One region of the Azospirillum lipoferum 4B genome, then DNA from elsewhere that is predicted to be linked to it. Evidence: predicted binding sites of a transcription regulator. Region 1 holds the regulator's gene; each other region holds the start of a gene.
What was found. The regulator PhoB, encoded in region 1, activates phosphate uptake and scavenging genes when phosphate is short. The targets are predictions, from matches to a motif close to TNTCATAAAACTGTCA.

Region 1 (5,348 bases):
CGACGCGCGGCGACGTGCTGCGCGCCTTCCTGCTGGAATACGGGTTGCTGGGCCTGCTGACCGCGGTCATCGCCGGCGGCATCGGCACGCTGACCGCCTGGGCGGTGCTGCGCTTCCTGATGCATTGGGAGTGGAGCTTCCTGCCGTCGGCGGTGGTCACCACGGCCTTGCTCAGCACGGCGATCACACTCGCTTTCGGGTTCTATGGTACTTGGCGGGCTCTGGGCCAACCATCCGCGCCGTTGCTTCGGAACGAGTGACTCATACGGCGGAACGCCATAGCAAAAACGAATCGTGAAAGCTTTTTCATCTTGGAAAACCGCTGCCGATTCCTATTGAACCGAATTGCGGACTCGCCAATATGTCATGGCGACGGGATCACCCTATTCCACCGAGGAAACCAACATGGCAGACCCGACCTATAACCGCTTCGCGACCGCAGGCCGCGCGACAGATCGGGGATACTTCGACGAAGGCCTGCGCCAGCACATGCTGCGCGTGTACAACTACATGGGCGCCGGCCTGATCCTGACGGGCCTGGTCGCCGCGCTCGTGTCGTCCAGCCCGGCCATGATGGCGGCCATCTTCGGCACTCCGCTGAAGTGGGTGGTGATGCTGGCCCCGCTGGCGTTCGTGATGGTGCTGTCCTTCGGCATCCAGCGCCTGTCCTTCGCATCGGCACAGATGATTTTCTGGGCCTACTGCGGCGCGATGGGCCTGTCGATGTCGGCCATCTTCCTGGTCTTCACCGGGGCGTCGATCGCGCTGACCTTCTTCGTCACCGCCGCGACCTTCCTGGCGATGAGCCTGTACGGCTACACCACGAAGGCCGACCTGTCGAAGATGGGCTCGTTCCTGATGATGGGCGTCATCGGTCTGGTGATCGCCGGCTTGGCGAACATCTTCTTCCAGTCGCCAGCCCTGCACTTCGCGATCTCCGCCATCGGCGTGCTGATCTTCACCGGCCTGACCGCCTACGACACCCAGGCGATCAAGGAAAGCTACGCCGAGGGCTACGATCACGAGAGCACCGGCAAGCTGGCCCTGATGGGCGCCCTGACGCTGTACCTGGACTTCATCAACCTGTTCCAGTTCCTGCTGCAGTTCCTGCTGCAGTTCCTGGGTCAGCGCAACAACGACTGAGCCTGAAGACGCCTGATCGGACAAGCATCGCATCAATACAGCAGCCGCCCGGAAGCACCCGCTTCCGGGCGGTTTTCTTTTCAGGACCCGACCGTCACCGCATCGCCGACCTTGAGACCAAGCGCTTGATCGGCCCGCCCGCGGTTGACGGCGATCTCGGCCAGCCCGTTGGAGTTCTCGTACCACAGCGGCTCGCCCGGCCCGACGGCGCCGAAGGTGCGGGCGCGGGCGATGCGGGTGCCGGCGGCGGTCAGCATGGCGGCGGCGGGCAGGGTGGACGCCCGCATGCCGGTCATGGCGTTGCCGTAGACATCGACATAGACGATGCGCGCCAGCTCGTCCGGCCAGTCGGGGCGGTCGATGGCAGCGAGGGTGAGGCGGCTGCGCTGCACCGGCCGGCCGGTCGCCAGATCGGCGGCCACGGGGGCGAACAGGTCGCGGCCGTGGAAGCTGGCGGACAGCCGGTCCGGAATCCAGTCGATGGTCCAGGCCTTTAGCGACGTTGCGCGGCGGGCGATCAGGGCGAAGAGGCCGTTGTCGGGGCCGACGAACCACCGCCCATCGGCCTCCACCATCACCGGCCGCCGGTCGGTGCCGACACCCGGATCGACGACGCAGAGAAAGACGCTGCCGGCGGGGAAGGCCGGGGCGTAGGCGGCCAGAAGGTAGGCCGACAGCTGCGGGTCGAAGGCGGGGGCGTCGGCGAACAGGTCGATGACCGGGACGGTTGGCGCCTGCTGCGCCAGCACCGCCTTCATCTGGCCGGTGTAGGGGCCGGAGAGGCCGAAGTCGGTGAAGAGCAGGATCATGGAGGGCATTCTCACCAGTGTCGGCGGTCTTGCCCCCACCCTAACCCTCCCCCGCTGGGCGGGGGAGGGGACAAGTGCTTGTGCGGGGGAGGTTAGGCGGGGATCTGACCCCGAATCACATCGACTTCGTATCCAGCGCGTAGCCTGCCGACCGCACGGTGCGGATCAGATCCAGTTCTTCCTCTTCGTTCATCGCCTTGCGCAGGCGGCGGATGTGTACGTCGACCGTGCGCGGCTCGACGTACACGTCATGGCCCCACACCAGATCGAGCAGCTGTTCGCGCGAGAAGACGCGGCCGGGATGCTGCATGAAGTGGCGCAGCAGGCGGAATTCCGTCGGACCGAGATGTACGTCGCGCCCATTGCGGCGTACGCGGTGGGCGGCCAGATCCATCGTCACGTCGGCGAAGGTCAGCACCTCGTCCGTCATGCCGGGCGAGGCGCGGCGCAGGACCGCGCGCATGCGGGCCACCAGCTCGGTCGGGGAGAAGGGCTTGGTGATGTAGTCGTCGGCGCCGGAATTCAGGCCGCGCACCCGGTCGCCTTCCTCGCCGCGGGCGGTCAGCATGATGATCGGGATGTCGCGGGTCTTGGCGTTGCGGCGCAGCTGGCGGCAGACCTCCAGCCCGCTCATCAGCGGTAGCATCCAGTCGAGCAGCACGATGTGCGGCGTCTGTTCGCCGGCGGCCAGCAGGGCCTCCTCGCCGTCGCTGGCGGTGGCGACGCGGAAGCCTTCCTTTTCCAGGTTGTACTTCAACAGCGTCAGAATGTCGGCCTCGTCCTCGACGACCAGGACGAGCGGCTTCAGGGCCGCGTTCATGGAGGCTCCGTTCACAGCGCGCGTCTCGACGTTAACCGGCATGGGACAGCCTTTTCAACAAAGGAGGGAAGGGGCGCAAAATCAGGCAAGGCTTTTAGGAGCAGGGCTCTCAGCCGTAGCGGCCGGTGATGTAGCCCTGGGTGCGCTCGTCGCGCGGGTTCGTGAAGATTTCCTCGGTGTCGTCGCACTCCACCATCTCGCCCAGATGGAAGAAGGCGGTGCGCTGCGACACGCGGGCGGCCTGCTGCATGTTGTGGGTGACGATGACGATGGTGTAGTTGGCCCGCAGCTCGTCGATCAGCTCCTCGATATGGGCGGTCGCGATGGGGTCGAGCGCCGAGCAGGGCTCGTCCATCAGGATCACCTCGGGGCTGACGGCGATGGCGCGGGCGATGCACAGCCGCTGCTGCTGGCCGCCGGACAGGCTGGTGCCGGGCTCGCGCAGGCGGTCCTTCACCTCGCCCCACAGGCCGGCGCGCTTCAGCGAACTCTGCACCACCTCGTCCAGCTCGTCGCGGCCGGAAGCCAGGCCGTGAATGCGCGGACCATAGGCGATGTTGTCGTAGATCGACTTCGGAAACGGGTTCGGTTTCTGGAACACCATGCCGACGCGGGCGCGCAGCTGCACCGCATCGACCGCCTTGCCGTAGACGTCCTCGCCGTCCAGCGCGATCCGTCCCTCGACCCGGCAGCCCTCGACGGTGTCGTTCATCCGGTTCAGGCAGCGCAGGAAGGTCGACTTGCCGCAGCCGGACGGGCCGATCAGCGCCAGCACCCGGCTCTCGTGGATGTCGAGGTCGATGCCCTTCAGCGCCTGCTTGGCACCGTAGAACACCTTCACCCCGCGGGCGGTCATCTTGTTGGGCAGGACGGCACCGGACTGCTGCCCAGGGTGTTGACCGGGGCGCTGGTCGCCGCGGGGCCGCAGCTTCAGCGGACTCGGGATGCCGCTCGGGATGCCGCTCGTAATGCTCATGGGGCGCTCACCACCGTCTCTCGAAAATCTTGCGCAGGATCACGGCCGTCCCGTTCAGCAGGATCAGGACGCCGAGCAGGATCAGGATCGCCGCCGAGGTGCGTTCGGTGAAGGCACGCTCCGGGCTGTCGGCCCACATGTAGATTTGAACGGGCAGCACCGTGGCACTGTCGGTCAGCCCATGGGGCACGTCGACGATGAAGGCGACCATGCCGATCATCAGCAGCGGTGCCGTCTCGCCCAGCGCGCGGGCCATGCCGATGATGGTGCCGGTGAGGATGCCGGGCATCGCCAGCGGCAGCACATGGTGCAGAACCGTCTGCAAGGGCGAGGCGCCGATGCCCAGCGCCGCCTCGCGGATCGACGGCGGCACCGCCTTCAGCGCGACGCGGGCCGAGATGATGATCACCGGCAGCGTCATCAGCGCCATCACCAGCCCACCGACCAGCGGCGCCGAACGCGGCATGCCGAAGAAACCCAGGAAAACGGCAAGACCCAGCAGGCCGAAGATGATCGACGGCACCGCGGCGAGGTTGTTGATGTTCACCTCGATCAGGTCGGTCCAGCGGTTCTTCGGCGCGAACTCCTCCAGATAGACCGCGGCGGAGATGCCGACCGGCACCGACAGCGCCATGGTCACCAGGAGCGTCAGCAGCGAACCGACGATGGCGCCGCCGATGCCTGCCTGTTCCGGCTCGCGGCTGTCGCCGGCGGTGAACAGGGTGGTGTTGAAGCCCTGCGCCAGCGCGCCGGAGGCCAGCAACGCATCGGCCGCGGCGATCTTGGCATCGCTGAGCCCACGCTCGCTCTCCGGCAGGTCGCGGCGGTAGCGGCCCTTCACCAGCTGGTCGATCTCGTCGTCGGCGCGCACCCAGACGGTCAGGGTGGTGCCGACCAGCGCCGGGTTCTTGGCGACCATCGCCTCCAGCTCGTACGGCGCGCCCGACGACAGCAGGTCGTTCAGCACGCGTTTGCCGGCGCGGTCGGTCACCTGCGGGAACTGGGCATGGAGCGCCCGGCGCAGCAGGGGAGTGTAGTTGCGCTCGGCGACCTCGGCCGGGTCCAGCGTCACCTCCAGCCTGATCCGCGCTTCCCAGAAGGCGGTGCTGCCCTTGGCGACGATGGAGCCCAGCAGAACCACCAGCATCAGCGCCGCCAGCGCCACCGCCGCCGCCCCGGCCAACCGGAAGCGGCGTTCCGCGGCATGGCGGGCGCGCAGGCGGCGGGCGAAGGCTTCGCTCCGGACCCGCGACTTCGCCGCACCGTTGGAGCCGGGGGAGGGCGCCACGGCCGCCGCGTCCTGCTCGACGAGGTCAGTCATATTTTTCCCGATAGGTCCGGACCACCCGCAGGGCGACCATGTTGAGGCAGAGCGTGACGAGGAACAGCACGAGGCCGAGGCCGAAGGCCGACAGCGTCTTCGGGCTGTCGAACTCCTGGTCGCCGACCAGCAGCGTGGCGATCTGGGTGGTGACGGTGGTCACCGCCTGCAGCGGGTTGGCGGTCATGTTGGCGGTCAGGCCGGACGCCATGGTGACGATCATCGTCTCGCCGATGGCGCGGCTGACCGCCAGCATCACCGCGGCGACGATGCCCGGCA
Region 2 (5,348 bases), on a different replicon from region 1:
CAGCATTGCCGGCAAGCATTCGGTGATCGTGGTGGAGCATGACATGAGCTTCGTCCGCGCGCTGGGCGTCAAGGTGACGGTGCTGGCCGAGGGCTCCGTCCTGGCCGAAGGCTCGCTGGACGCGGTCAGCGCCAATCAACAGGTCATCGACACCTATCTCGGCCGCTGACGGGAGACCCCATGATGCTCGACGTTCGTTCCCTCGATCTGCATTACGGCGCCGCCCAGGCCCTGCGCAGCGTTTCCATGAAGGCCGAAATCGGCAAGGTCACCTGTCTGGTCGGCCGCAACGGCGTCGGCAAATCCAGCCTTCTGCGCGCCATCGTCGGGCTGAAGCCGGTGTCGGGCGGCTCCATCGGCTGGGACGGTGCCGACGTGACGAAGATGGCGCCGGCCGACCGTGCACGCCGCGGCATCGCCTATGTCCCGCAGGGGCGCGAGATCTTCCCGCTGTTGACGGTACGGGAAAATCTTCTGACCGGCTACGCCCCGCTGCCGCGCTCGCAACGCTCGATCCCCGACGAGGTGTTCGAGCTGTTCCCGGTGCTGAAATCCATGCTGGAGCGCCGCGGCGGCGACCTGTCGGGCGGGCAGCAACAGCAGCTCGCCATCGGCCGTGCCCTGGTGACGCGCCCGCGCCTGCTGGTGCTGGACGAGCCGACCGAAGGCATCCAGCCCTCCATCATCAAGGACATCGGCCGCGCCATCTCTTACCTGCGCGACAAGGGCACCATGGCGATCCTGCTGGTCGAGCAGTATTTCGATTTCGCCCGCGACCTCGCCGACGACTGGGTAGTGATGGAGCGTGGCGAGGTGATGCTGTCCGGTCCCCGCAGCGACCTGGACGAGCAGGAGGTGCGCAAGTACCTGACGGTGTGATGCCGATGGCGGCGATTTTCGACGGGTCGTCTACGGAATAACCGCGTTTCCATTGCGTCTTTCATCCATCGGGTCCGCCATCCGGCGGACCGGTATTTGGGGAGCAACCACGCAATGATGTCCGCATTCCGTGTCACCGTCGCCGCCGTCGGCCTGGGCGCCGTCCTGTTCGGCACTCCGGCATTCGCTCAGGACAAGGAACCGGCCATGACGGGTAAGACCGCAATGGGTCCTGTCCTGACCGATGCGAAGGGCATGACGCTCTACATCTTCGATAAGGACACGGCAGGCAAATCGGCCTGCAACGGGCCTTGCGCGACGAACTGGCCGCCGCTGATGGCTACCGCTTCCGCCAAGCCGATGGGCAAATACAGCGTCGTCACCCGCGACGACGGAGCCCGGCAATGGGCCTACGACGGCAAGCCGCTCTACACCTGGGCCAAGGACATGAAGCCCGGCGATACCACGGGTGACGGCGTGAACAATGTCTGGCACGTGGCGAAGCCGTAAGGCCCAATCCGCGGTGTCGTGGTGGTCATTCCGCCCCACGGCGCCGCGATCTTTCGAGGTGTTCTTATCCTGTTGAGGTAATTCGCAAACATCGGCTTCGCAGGCGGCGCTCTTTAATGGTCGTTAAGGATCGAAACCGCAAGATGTCCTCACCGTCATCTTGCTCATGGAGCAGCAGGCCATGTCGATCTACAACGCCGTCTCGTTCGAAGCCACGCCCTCCGCCGAACCGAAGGTCCGCAAGATGCACGGTCTGCCGCGGCTGGCGGTGTGGACCGTGATGATCGGTGCGCCTTGGGTGGTGATCGTGCAGGCGGTGCGCCTGTTCTTCTGAGAACGGCGCACCTCCCGTTTTTTGGCCCGTTTTTTGGCCCGTATCCGGCCCCTTACTTGGCTGGCGCTACCCAGGGTTCCAACGCGCCTATCTTCTTGGCCCGCTTCTCGTCGGCCGAGAGTTTGAAATTGTGCCCATAGGGCGCGCTCTCGAACGAGCCGTAGCCGGGATTGGCCAGCATCAGCCAGTCGCGCCCGAAATGCTCCTTCGCCGCTTCATAGGCTTTCAGCCGCTCCGCCTCGCTGCCGTTGTAGGCGTCGGAGAAGTCGCCGAAGTTATCGCCGAACAGCAGAACGATCCGGTAATCCTTGGCGATCGCCGCGCGCCGCGTGCTCTTTGCCGAACTCCAGTCCGGCTTTTCCTTGGACATCAGGAAGGTATCGACGTTGCCGCCCATCGGGAAGCCCAGCGCCTGCGCGTTGCGGCGGGTCGGCTCCTCCTGGTCGGCGCTGCGGTTGGTAACGTAGAAGACCTTGACGCCCTTCGACTCGGCATACTGGGTGAACTCCACCGCGCCCGGCACCGCCGTCGCCTTTTCCGCCCTCACCCAGGCATCCCAGGTCTTGGGCGAGAAATCGGTGCCGGAGGTGACAAGACCGGCCTGGTAGGCGGAGTTGTCCATCGCCGTCTCGTCCAAATCCAGCACCACGGCCGGCGGCAGCTCCTGGAAATTGCCGGTCTGCTCGGTCGCCGCGGTCCAGGCCTTGTCCGCCAGCGCCTTGTCCAACTGGATCCTGCCCAGCGCATAGACCGCCAGCGCGTTCGCCTTGTATTCGACCGAGCGCTGCATCCACAACTCGGCGTTCAGCAGATCGCTTTGCGGCACAGGATCGGCAGCCAGGGCAGGGCCGGCCAGAAGCGAGAGGACAATCGCACCGGACAGCAGCGACCAGCGCCCGGAACAGGCGGATTTGCGCATCGACACACCCATCCATCAAGTGTCATGGAACTGTCATCGAAGCACAGTTCAGGTCGCTTGGCGATGATCCCGTGACGCTTGCGTCACGGTGTCCTGGTACGCTTGCGTCACGGTGTCCCGGTACGCTCCAATTCGCTCCAGCGCAGCGGAATCGCCGCCTTCCGCCGCCACCCGCGCTCGACATGCAGGCTCCAGCTTCGCTGGGCGTTGGGAAGTTCGGGGTCGGGCTCCCAGTCGATGCCGACCGCCCCGGTCAGGTGCAGCACATCGCCCCTGGCGACATCGACCAGCAGCAGCCCGGCGCGCGGGTTCAGCAGCATGTTGCCCAGCGTGTTGAAATAGCGGTTGCCGGCATAGTCCGGCACGATCAGCCGGTCGCCGTCGACCCGGATGAAGCCTGCCGGTCCGCCCCGGTGCGACACGTCCAGCCGGGCATCGCCAGCCGGCGACGAAGCCGATGCGACGAAGGCGGTGTCGGCCTTTCCGATCAGGCGCCGCGCCTCCTCGTCCAGACCGGTCAGCATTTCCATGGCACCAGGGGAGGCTGCCGGTGCCGTTTCCACCCTGCGGACATGAATGTACTGCGGACAGTTGCCGAAGCTCTCCTCCACCCCTATCGCAAAGGCCGTCCCGTCGCGCGCCACCACCCGGCCATTCACGCGGTTGCGGCGGCGGGTGCCGAGGTCGATGCCCAGCGCCGCCACCGGATCCCCGACCGCCGGCCCGGCCGGCCAGGGCTGCCACGCGCCATGGTCCGGCCGCACCCACAGTGTTCTGGAATCGGAGGCGGCGACGAAGCCGGGAGCGCCGGTCAGCACTCCGGCCGCCGGATCGCCGGCCTCGTCCCGTGTGGCGACCAGCAGCCAGGGCAGCAGCGGGTAGAATTCCCGGTGCTGCGAGATCAGCCGGTCGCGGATCGGCGCCGACGGCACGCGGAACCCGGCCCGCGCCTGCGCCGCCCGCTCGCCGGGATGGAAGGGATCGGGGATGCGGTCCTGCTCCATGGCCGTGCTCCTGTGTTTGGGGTGAAGGGCGTTCAGGCGGGTTGCGGAATGGCGCTTTGGGCCATTGGGGTCAGCGCCGGGATCGCCTCCACCCGCTCCAGCCAGCGGCGAACCGCCGGATAGGGATCGAGCGGGATGCGGCCTTCCGGGGCGCGGGCGACATAGGCGTAGCAGGCGATGTCGGCGATGGTCGGCCGCTCCGCCGCCAGCCAGTCACGGCTTGCCAGATGGCTGTCCATGAAGCGCAGGACGCGTCCGGCGACCGCCTGCGCGTCGGTCAGCGAAGCGGCCCCGCCCCACAGCGTCAGGATGCGCGCCAGCGCCGGCCCGAAGCGCAGGTCGCCCGCGGCGACCGACAGCCAGCGCTGCACCCGCGCCGCCTCCTCCGGCGCCTTCGGGTTCCACAGGCCGGAGGCGTCGTAGCGGTCGGCGAGATAGACAAGGATGGCGACGGAGTCCGGCAGGACGAGATCGCCGTCGACCAGTACAGGTATCTGCCCGAAGGGGTTGAGGGCGAGGAAGCTTTCCGACCGCCGCAGTTCCGCGCCGGCCTCGACGAAGCGGTAAGGCAGGCCGAGAATGTTCAGGAAGGCTTCCACCCGGTGGCTGTGCCCTGACAGCGGCGTGCCGTAGAGCGTGATGGCGGGTTCGGCGGTGGTGCTCATCGGACAGGTCCCTTCATCGACTGTTTCGCGGATGCCCACAGCCAACCACTTGCGCGCTTCGGCAGGAATGCGCTTTGATCGAAAGGTACTCTTTCAGCAACCGGAAGAATCGTGGACCGGCTGGACGAACTGGCGATCTTCGTCGCGATCCTGGAGGCCGGCAGCCTCGCCGGCGCGGCCAAGCGGCTGCGGCGCTCGGCCCCTGCCGTCACCCGCGCGCTGTCCGGTCTGGAGGAGCGGCTGGGGCTGCGGCTGATCGAACGGACCACCCGCAACCTTGCACCCACCGACGCCGGGCGGCGGCTGGCCGAGCAGGCGCGCCGGCTGCTGGCCGACTATGACGAGGCGCTGGCGGCCACCGGCACCGACCGGCCGCTGCGCGGGCGGCTGCGCATCACCGCTCCGGTGATGTTCGGGCGCAAGCATGTGACGCCGCTGGTGCTCGACTTCATGCGCGCCTTCCCCGACATCCGTGTCGAACTGGTGCTGTCCGACGGCAACCTCGACCTGATCGAGGAGGAGCTGGATGTCGCGATCCGCATCGGCCCCTTGCCCGACTCCGGCCTCGTCGCCCGGCGTGTGGGGCAGGTCGCGCGCTATCTGGTCGCCAGCCCCGGCTATCTGGCGCGGCGCGGCACGCCCTCGATGCCGGAGGATCTGGCCGGTCACGACATCATCCTGTCCATGGCCCGGCCCGGTCCGCCGGACTGGCGCTTTCTGGTCGATGGGCGGGAGCGGGTGGTGCGGGTCACGCCGCGGCTGGCGGTCAGCCATATCGAGCCGGCCCTGCTCGCCGCGCGCGACGGGCATGGCATCGCCCGGTCGCTGTCCTATCAGGCGGCGGACGACATCGCCGCCGGAACCCTCGTGCGCCTGATGCCGCATGCCGAGCCGGCTCCGCTGCCGGTCCATGTCGTGGTGCCGACGGCACGGCTGATGCCCGGCCGGGTGCGCGCCTTTCTCGACCATGCGATCCAGGGACTGGAGCGGCTGGCCGTTCTGCGCGCCTGATCATCGCATCGACAGGCCTCGGGAGG
Region 3 (5,348 bases), 990 kb from region 1:
TGCCTCCCCCTGTTCGGCCATCGGCACGAAGACGTCGGGGGGCAGCATGGTGCCGTCGGACAGGCGCCAGCGCGACAGCGCCTCGAACCCGGTCAGGCGGTTGGTGAAGACGTCGGCCTGTGGTTGGAAGACCAGCGACAGCTCCTGCCGGTCGATGGCGTCGCGGACCCGCTCGACGAATCCGGCGTCGGATGTCCCCGGTGTATCCGGCCCGTTCGACGTCGCGCGCGTGTTCGCCACCGTCCGCTCCATTCCGCCAACCTTCGCCGGTCGATGCCCGGCACTCCCTGGCATAACAACCACGGCAATGGTTTGTTAACCATGTCGCGAAAGAGCTTGACGAATTTTAGATGGTTACGAAAGAGTTAACGTTACTGGGGCGGTGACAAGAAAAGGGCGAAGCGTGGGCCTCGCCTCACCCCGTCTTTGGGCAGGTTCGTCACCCATGGGTTGCCCCGTGCTTGAGACGGCTGGGCAGCAACTCCCCCGATTGATCGAGCACCGGGTAGGCGGCGGCGACCAGATGGGCGTTGATGCGGCGCAGGTCGCGCAGGATGTCCAGATGCAGGGCGCTGGTCTCCACGCTTTCGGTCCGTCCGGCACGCAGGCGGGCGAAATGCGCCTCGGTGGCGCTGGTCTCCAGGTCGCGGATCACTTCCTTCTCGCGCATCAGCGCGCGGGCGGAGCGGATGTCGCCGGACACGAAGACGGCGGCGGCCAGCCGCTGGGTTTCGCTCAGCCGTTCCAGCATGCCGGCGATTTCGGCCGCCCCTTCGGTGGAAAAGCGCAGCTTGCGCCGAATCTTCTTGGACGCCGCCTCCATCAGGTTGCGGTCGACGATGTCGCCGACATGTTCGAGGTTGATGGTGAAGGTCAGCACGTCCGACACCCGGCGGGCGTCGCGTTCGTCCAGATCCTCCACGTTGATCTGGGTGAGATAGTGCTTGATCGCGTCATGCAGCCGGTCCAGCACGTCGTCCATCCGCCGGATTTCCTGCACCCGCTTGCGGTCGTCGCTGTGCAGCACGTCCAGGGCGCCGCGCAGCATGCTGTCCACCGCGTCGGCCATGCGCAGCGCCTCGCGTGCCGCGTTGGCGATGGCGAGGTGGGGGACGCGGAGCGCGCTGCGGTCGAGATAGAGCGGCATTCCCGGATCGGCGACGGCTACCCGTTCCGGGAACAGCCGGGTCAGAACCCGGGCGAACCAGGGCAGCGGACCGATGAACAGCGCGGCCATCGCCAGATTGAAGGCGAGGTGGAAGTTGGCGGCCAGCCGGGTGGCATCCGGCGACAGCGTCTGCAGCCCGGCGGTGATCGGCCCAAGCAGCGGCAGGACGATCAGGCATCCGGCGATGCGGTTGACCAGATTGCCCACCGGCAGCCGCCGGGCCGCCGGATTGTGGCCGTCGCCGCCCGGCCCCTCGACGATGGGATTGATCGCGCTGCCCAGATTGGCGCCGGCCACCATGGCGACGGCGGCCTCCGGCCCGATCACCCCGCCGCCGGCCAGCGAGGCGATCAGCAGGATCGCGGCGACGCTGGAATGGGCGGCCCAGGACAGGATGGCGGCCAACAGCACCGCCACCACCGGATCGGCGGTCAGCATGCCCAGCATCCGCCGCAGCATCGGCGCGTTCTCTGCCGGAGCGATGGTGGCGACCAGCAGGTGCAGCGACAGCAGCATCAGCCCCAGACCGATGGCGACCCGGCCCAGGTCGCGGCTGCGCGTCCGGCCGCCGCGGCGGAAGGCAAGGAAGCCGCCGAGCAGCAGCACCGGCGCCACATGGGTGACGTCGAAGGCGAGGACCTGGACGATCAGGGTGGAGCCGACATTGGCCCCCAGCATCACCGCCAGCGCCGGCATCAGCGACACCAGCCCGTTGGCGGTGAAGCCGGTCGCCATCAGGCCGGTGGCGGTGCTGCTCTGCAACAGCATGGTGATGCCCATGCCGGACAGGAAGGCGGTCCAGCGGTTGCGCAGCCCGGCGCCCAGGATGCGGCGCAGGTCGCCGCCCAGCGCGCGGGTCAGCCCGCTCTGCACCATGTGCAGCCCCCACAGGAGCAGCACGACATTCCCGGCCAGTTCCAGCAGCACCCGCGTCGCCTGCATCGCACCCCCTCTGTCGGATCGGGGCGGTCAGGTCGCACCCCTAACTGAAGGGTGGGGTGTGCGAATTGTTACGACAATATGACAGTTGGGTGACGGCGGAGGTGGAGTAGGGGGGCGGTTGAGCCCTCGCCCCCCAGACCCCGCTTTCTTAAACGTTGAAGCGGAAGTGGAAGATGTCGCCATCCTGGACGACGTATTCCTTGCCTTCCTGGCGCATCTTGCCGGCGTCCTTCGCCCCCTGCTCGCCACCCAGCGTGACATAGCTGGTGTAGTCGATGGTTTCGGCGCGGATGAAGCCGCGTTCGAAGTCGGTGTGGATGACGCCCGCCGCTTCCGGGGCCTTGGCGTTGCGGCGCACGGTCCAGGCGCGCGTCTCCTTGGGGCCGACGGTGAAGAAGGTGATCAGGTCCAGCAGCTTGAAGCCGGCGCGGATCAGCTTGTTCAGGCCGGTTTCCTCCAGCCCCATCGATTCCAGGAACTCCGCCTTCTCGGCCGGGTCGGTGAGCTGGGCGACCTCGGACTCGATGGCGGCGGAAATCACGACGACTTCGGCATTCTCGGCCTTGGCCTTTTCGGCGACCTTGGCGGAGAATGCGTTGCCGGTGGCGGCGGACGCCTCCTCCACATTGCAGACATAGAGCACCGGCTTGGCGGTCAGCAGCATGAACTGCTTGAACACCGGCCGCTCCTCGTCCGACACCTCGACCACGCGGGCCGGCTTGCCGTCCTGCAGCACCTTCAGGGCGCGCTCCATCAGGTCGGCCTTGATCTTGCTGTCCTTGTCGCCGCCCTTGGCCTTCTTCTGCAGGCTGGTCAGCTGGCGTTCCAGGCTTTCCATGTCGGCAAGCATCAGCTCGGTCTCGACCACCTCGGCATCGCGCAGCGGGTCGACGCTGCCCTCGACATGGGTGATGTCGTCGTCCTCGAAGCAGCGCAGCACATGGACGATGGCGTCGACCTCGCGGATGTTGGCGAGGAACTGGTTGCCCAGCCCTTCACCCTTCGACGCGCCGCGGATCAGGCCGGCGATGTCCACGAACTCCAGCTGGGTCGGGATGACCTTCTGCGACTTGGCGATTTCCGCCAGCTTGTCCTGCCGCGGGTCGGGCACGCTGACGCGGCCGACGTTCGGCTCCTTGGTGCAGAAGGGGAAATTCGCCGCCTCCGCCGCCTGGGTGGCGGTCAGCGCGTTGAAAAGGGTCGACTTGCCGACGTTCGGCAGGCCGACGATGCCGCAATTGAAGCCCATGGGTGGGTGCTCGCCGTCGGAAATGCTGGAATTGTTGCGCTTTATCCTACGAAGGGGGGCAAAGCGCAAACGCGAAGTGGGGGAGGGGACGGGCAGGCGGCGGCTTATCGCGCCTGCGTCGCCACCGTCACCTTGTTCATGAACAGCTCCGGCTGGCCTTCCACCATCAGGGGCAGGTTGTCGGAGACGGCGTCGAGCAGCGGGTCGATCCAGCCCTGGTCGGCCTTGGCGAAGTCGTGCAGGACATAGCCGCTGACCAGATCCTTGTTGCCGGGATGGCCGATGCCCAGCCGGATGCGCCAGTAGTCCTTGCCGATATGCGCGTCGATGGAGCGCAGGCCGTTGTGGCCGCCATGGCCGCCACCCTTCTTCACCCGGATCTTGCCGGGGGGCAGGTCCAGCTCGTCATGGATGACGACGACGTTCTCGGGCTTCAGCTTGTAGAATTGCAGGGCCGCCACCACCGACTGGCCCGACAGGTTCATGAAGGTGGCGGGCTCCAGCGCCAGAACCTTGTCGCCGGCGACGGTGCCCTCGGCGGTCTGGCCCTGGAAGCGCTTCTTCCATGGGGTGAAGCGATGGCGTTGGGCGATGGTCTCCACCGCCATGAAACCGATGTTGTGGCGGTTGCGGGCATACTCGTTGCCGGGGTTGCCCAGTCCGACCAGAAGCAGCATGTCCCTCACCCTTTGAAAGGCAACTCCACAAAACGAAGCGGGGGGCCGAAGCCCCCCACTGTAACCATCGTCGAAGAACGAACGCTCCGGTTAGGAAGCGGCGTTCTCGTCCGACTTCAGGCCCGACGGGGCAACGATGGTCGCGATGGTGAAATCGCGGTCGGTGATCGTCGAGGTCACACCCTCCGGCAGCTTGACCGAGGAGATGTGGATCGAGTCGCCGACGTCGAAGCCCTCGCACGAGATCGTGATGTGCTCGGGGATGCTGTCGGCCGGGCAGCTCAGCTCCAGCTCGTGACGGACGATGTTCAGCACACCGCCGCGCTTCAGGCCGGCCGACTTCTCCTGGTCGACGAACTCGACCGGAACCTGCACGTTGGTGCGGGTGTCGGCCGAAACGCGCAGGAAGTCGACATGCAGCGGGACGTCGGTCACCGGGTGGAACTGCACGTCGCGCGGCAGGACGCGATGGGCGGTGCCGTCGACGGTCACCTCGAACAGGTGGGTGAAGAAGCCCGGCTGATGCAGGACGCGGGTGAACTCGAACTTCTCGAGCGAAATGGTCAGGGGAGCCTGCTTGCCACCGTAGATGACGGCCGGAATGCGGCCGTCACGGCGGGTCTGGCGGGCGGTCCCCTTGCCGGCCCGTTCGCGCGTCTCAGCGCCGAGCGGAATGATCTTGGTCATGACGATGCTCCAAAACGAAAAGGGCGCCGGCCTCCAGGGGTGCCGACGCGTGCGCGGCGTGCTTACGGCAATCGGGGGGCTGCGTCAAGGGGCGTGGCGGGATTTCGCAGGGGATCGCTAGTCACACCCTCTCCCGGGGCGGGAGAGGGCGATTGAAGCCGATGTCGACGCCATTCCGGAGGGGCGGTCAATGCCGCCGCAGGCTGCGGTAGGCGGCAAAGGCGGCGACTGCGGCGCCGGCCACCAGCACGGGAGAGACCCAGGCGGGCGGTGGGGTGTAGAAGCCGCCGGTGATGTCCCGGCCGCGCTCCACCGGCTGGAACAGGTTGCCGTCGCTGTGCGGCGCCGGGGGCTGGCGGTCGAAATGACGGTGGGCGCCATAGCCGGCCACCGCCTCCACCAGACGCGGCGCCACGGCGTGGCCGAGCCGGGCCAGCGGCGTCAGCGCCCCGACCATCGCCTTGGCACGCGGCCGGCGGGCGACGGACACCATCGTCGCCGCCACGTCCTCGGGATCGTCGTAGATCGGGCCTTCCGGCGACAGCTCGTGCCCGGTGTAGTTGGCGCCGTGCATCATGCCGGGCGTGTCGGTGAAGGCGGGATAGACGCCGCAGACATGCAGGCC

Region 2: AZOLI_RS14255 (5'-nucleotidase, lipoprotein e(P4) family) is a predicted target of PhoB. The motif match lies at 2,663-2,678, and genes of this name have one in related genera.
Region 3: AZOLI_RS08545 (Na/Pi cotransporter family protein) is a predicted target of PhoB. The motif match lies at 2,190-2,205, and genes of this name have one in related genera.

Annotation. Positions count from the first base shown of each region.
Region 1 is NC_016622.1:2,823,757-2,829,104, forward strand. It holds gene AZOLI_RS13105 (ABC transporter permease) at 1-260, shown strand, start outside; gene AZOLI_RS13110 (Bax inhibitor-1/YccA family protein) at 406-1,143, shown strand; gene AZOLI_RS13115 (SAM hydrolase/SAM-dependent halogenase family protein) at 1,224-1,952, opposite strand; gene phoB (phosphate regulon transcriptional regulator PhoB) at 2,068-2,772, opposite strand; gene pstB (phosphate ABC transporter ATP-binding protein PstB) at 2,882-3,628, opposite strand; gene pstA (phosphate ABC transporter permease PstA) at 3,756-5,069, opposite strand; gene pstC (phosphate ABC transporter permease subunit PstC) at 5,062-5,348, opposite strand, start outside.
Region 2 is NC_016585.1:87,570-92,917, forward strand. It holds gene urtD (urea ABC transporter ATP-binding protein UrtD) at 1-169, shown strand, start outside; gene urtE (urea ABC transporter ATP-binding subunit UrtE) at 184-879, shown strand; gene AZOLI_RS14250 (hypothetical protein) at 997-1,389, shown strand; gene AZOLI_RS32885 (hypothetical protein) at 1,571-1,723, shown strand; gene AZOLI_RS14255 (5'-nucleotidase, lipoprotein e(P4) family) at 1,776-2,642, opposite strand; gene AZOLI_RS14260 (pyridoxamine 5'-phosphate oxidase family protein) at 2,750-3,646, opposite strand; gene AZOLI_RS14265 (glutathione S-transferase family protein) at 3,679-4,311, opposite strand; gene AZOLI_RS14270 (LysR family transcriptional regulator) at 4,423-5,322, shown strand.
Region 3 is NC_016622.1:1,838,005-1,843,352, reverse strand. It holds gene AZOLI_RS08550 (putative bifunctional diguanylate cyclase/phosphodiesterase) at 1-240, opposite strand, end outside; gene AZOLI_RS08545 (Na/Pi cotransporter family protein) at 440-2,110, opposite strand; gene ychF (redox-regulated ATPase YchF) at 2,259-3,359, opposite strand; gene pth (aminoacyl-tRNA hydrolase) at 3,464-4,036, opposite strand; gene AZOLI_RS08530 (50S ribosomal protein L25/general stress protein Ctc) at 4,127-4,723, opposite strand; gene AZOLI_RS08525 (SDR family oxidoreductase) at 4,911-5,348, opposite strand, start outside.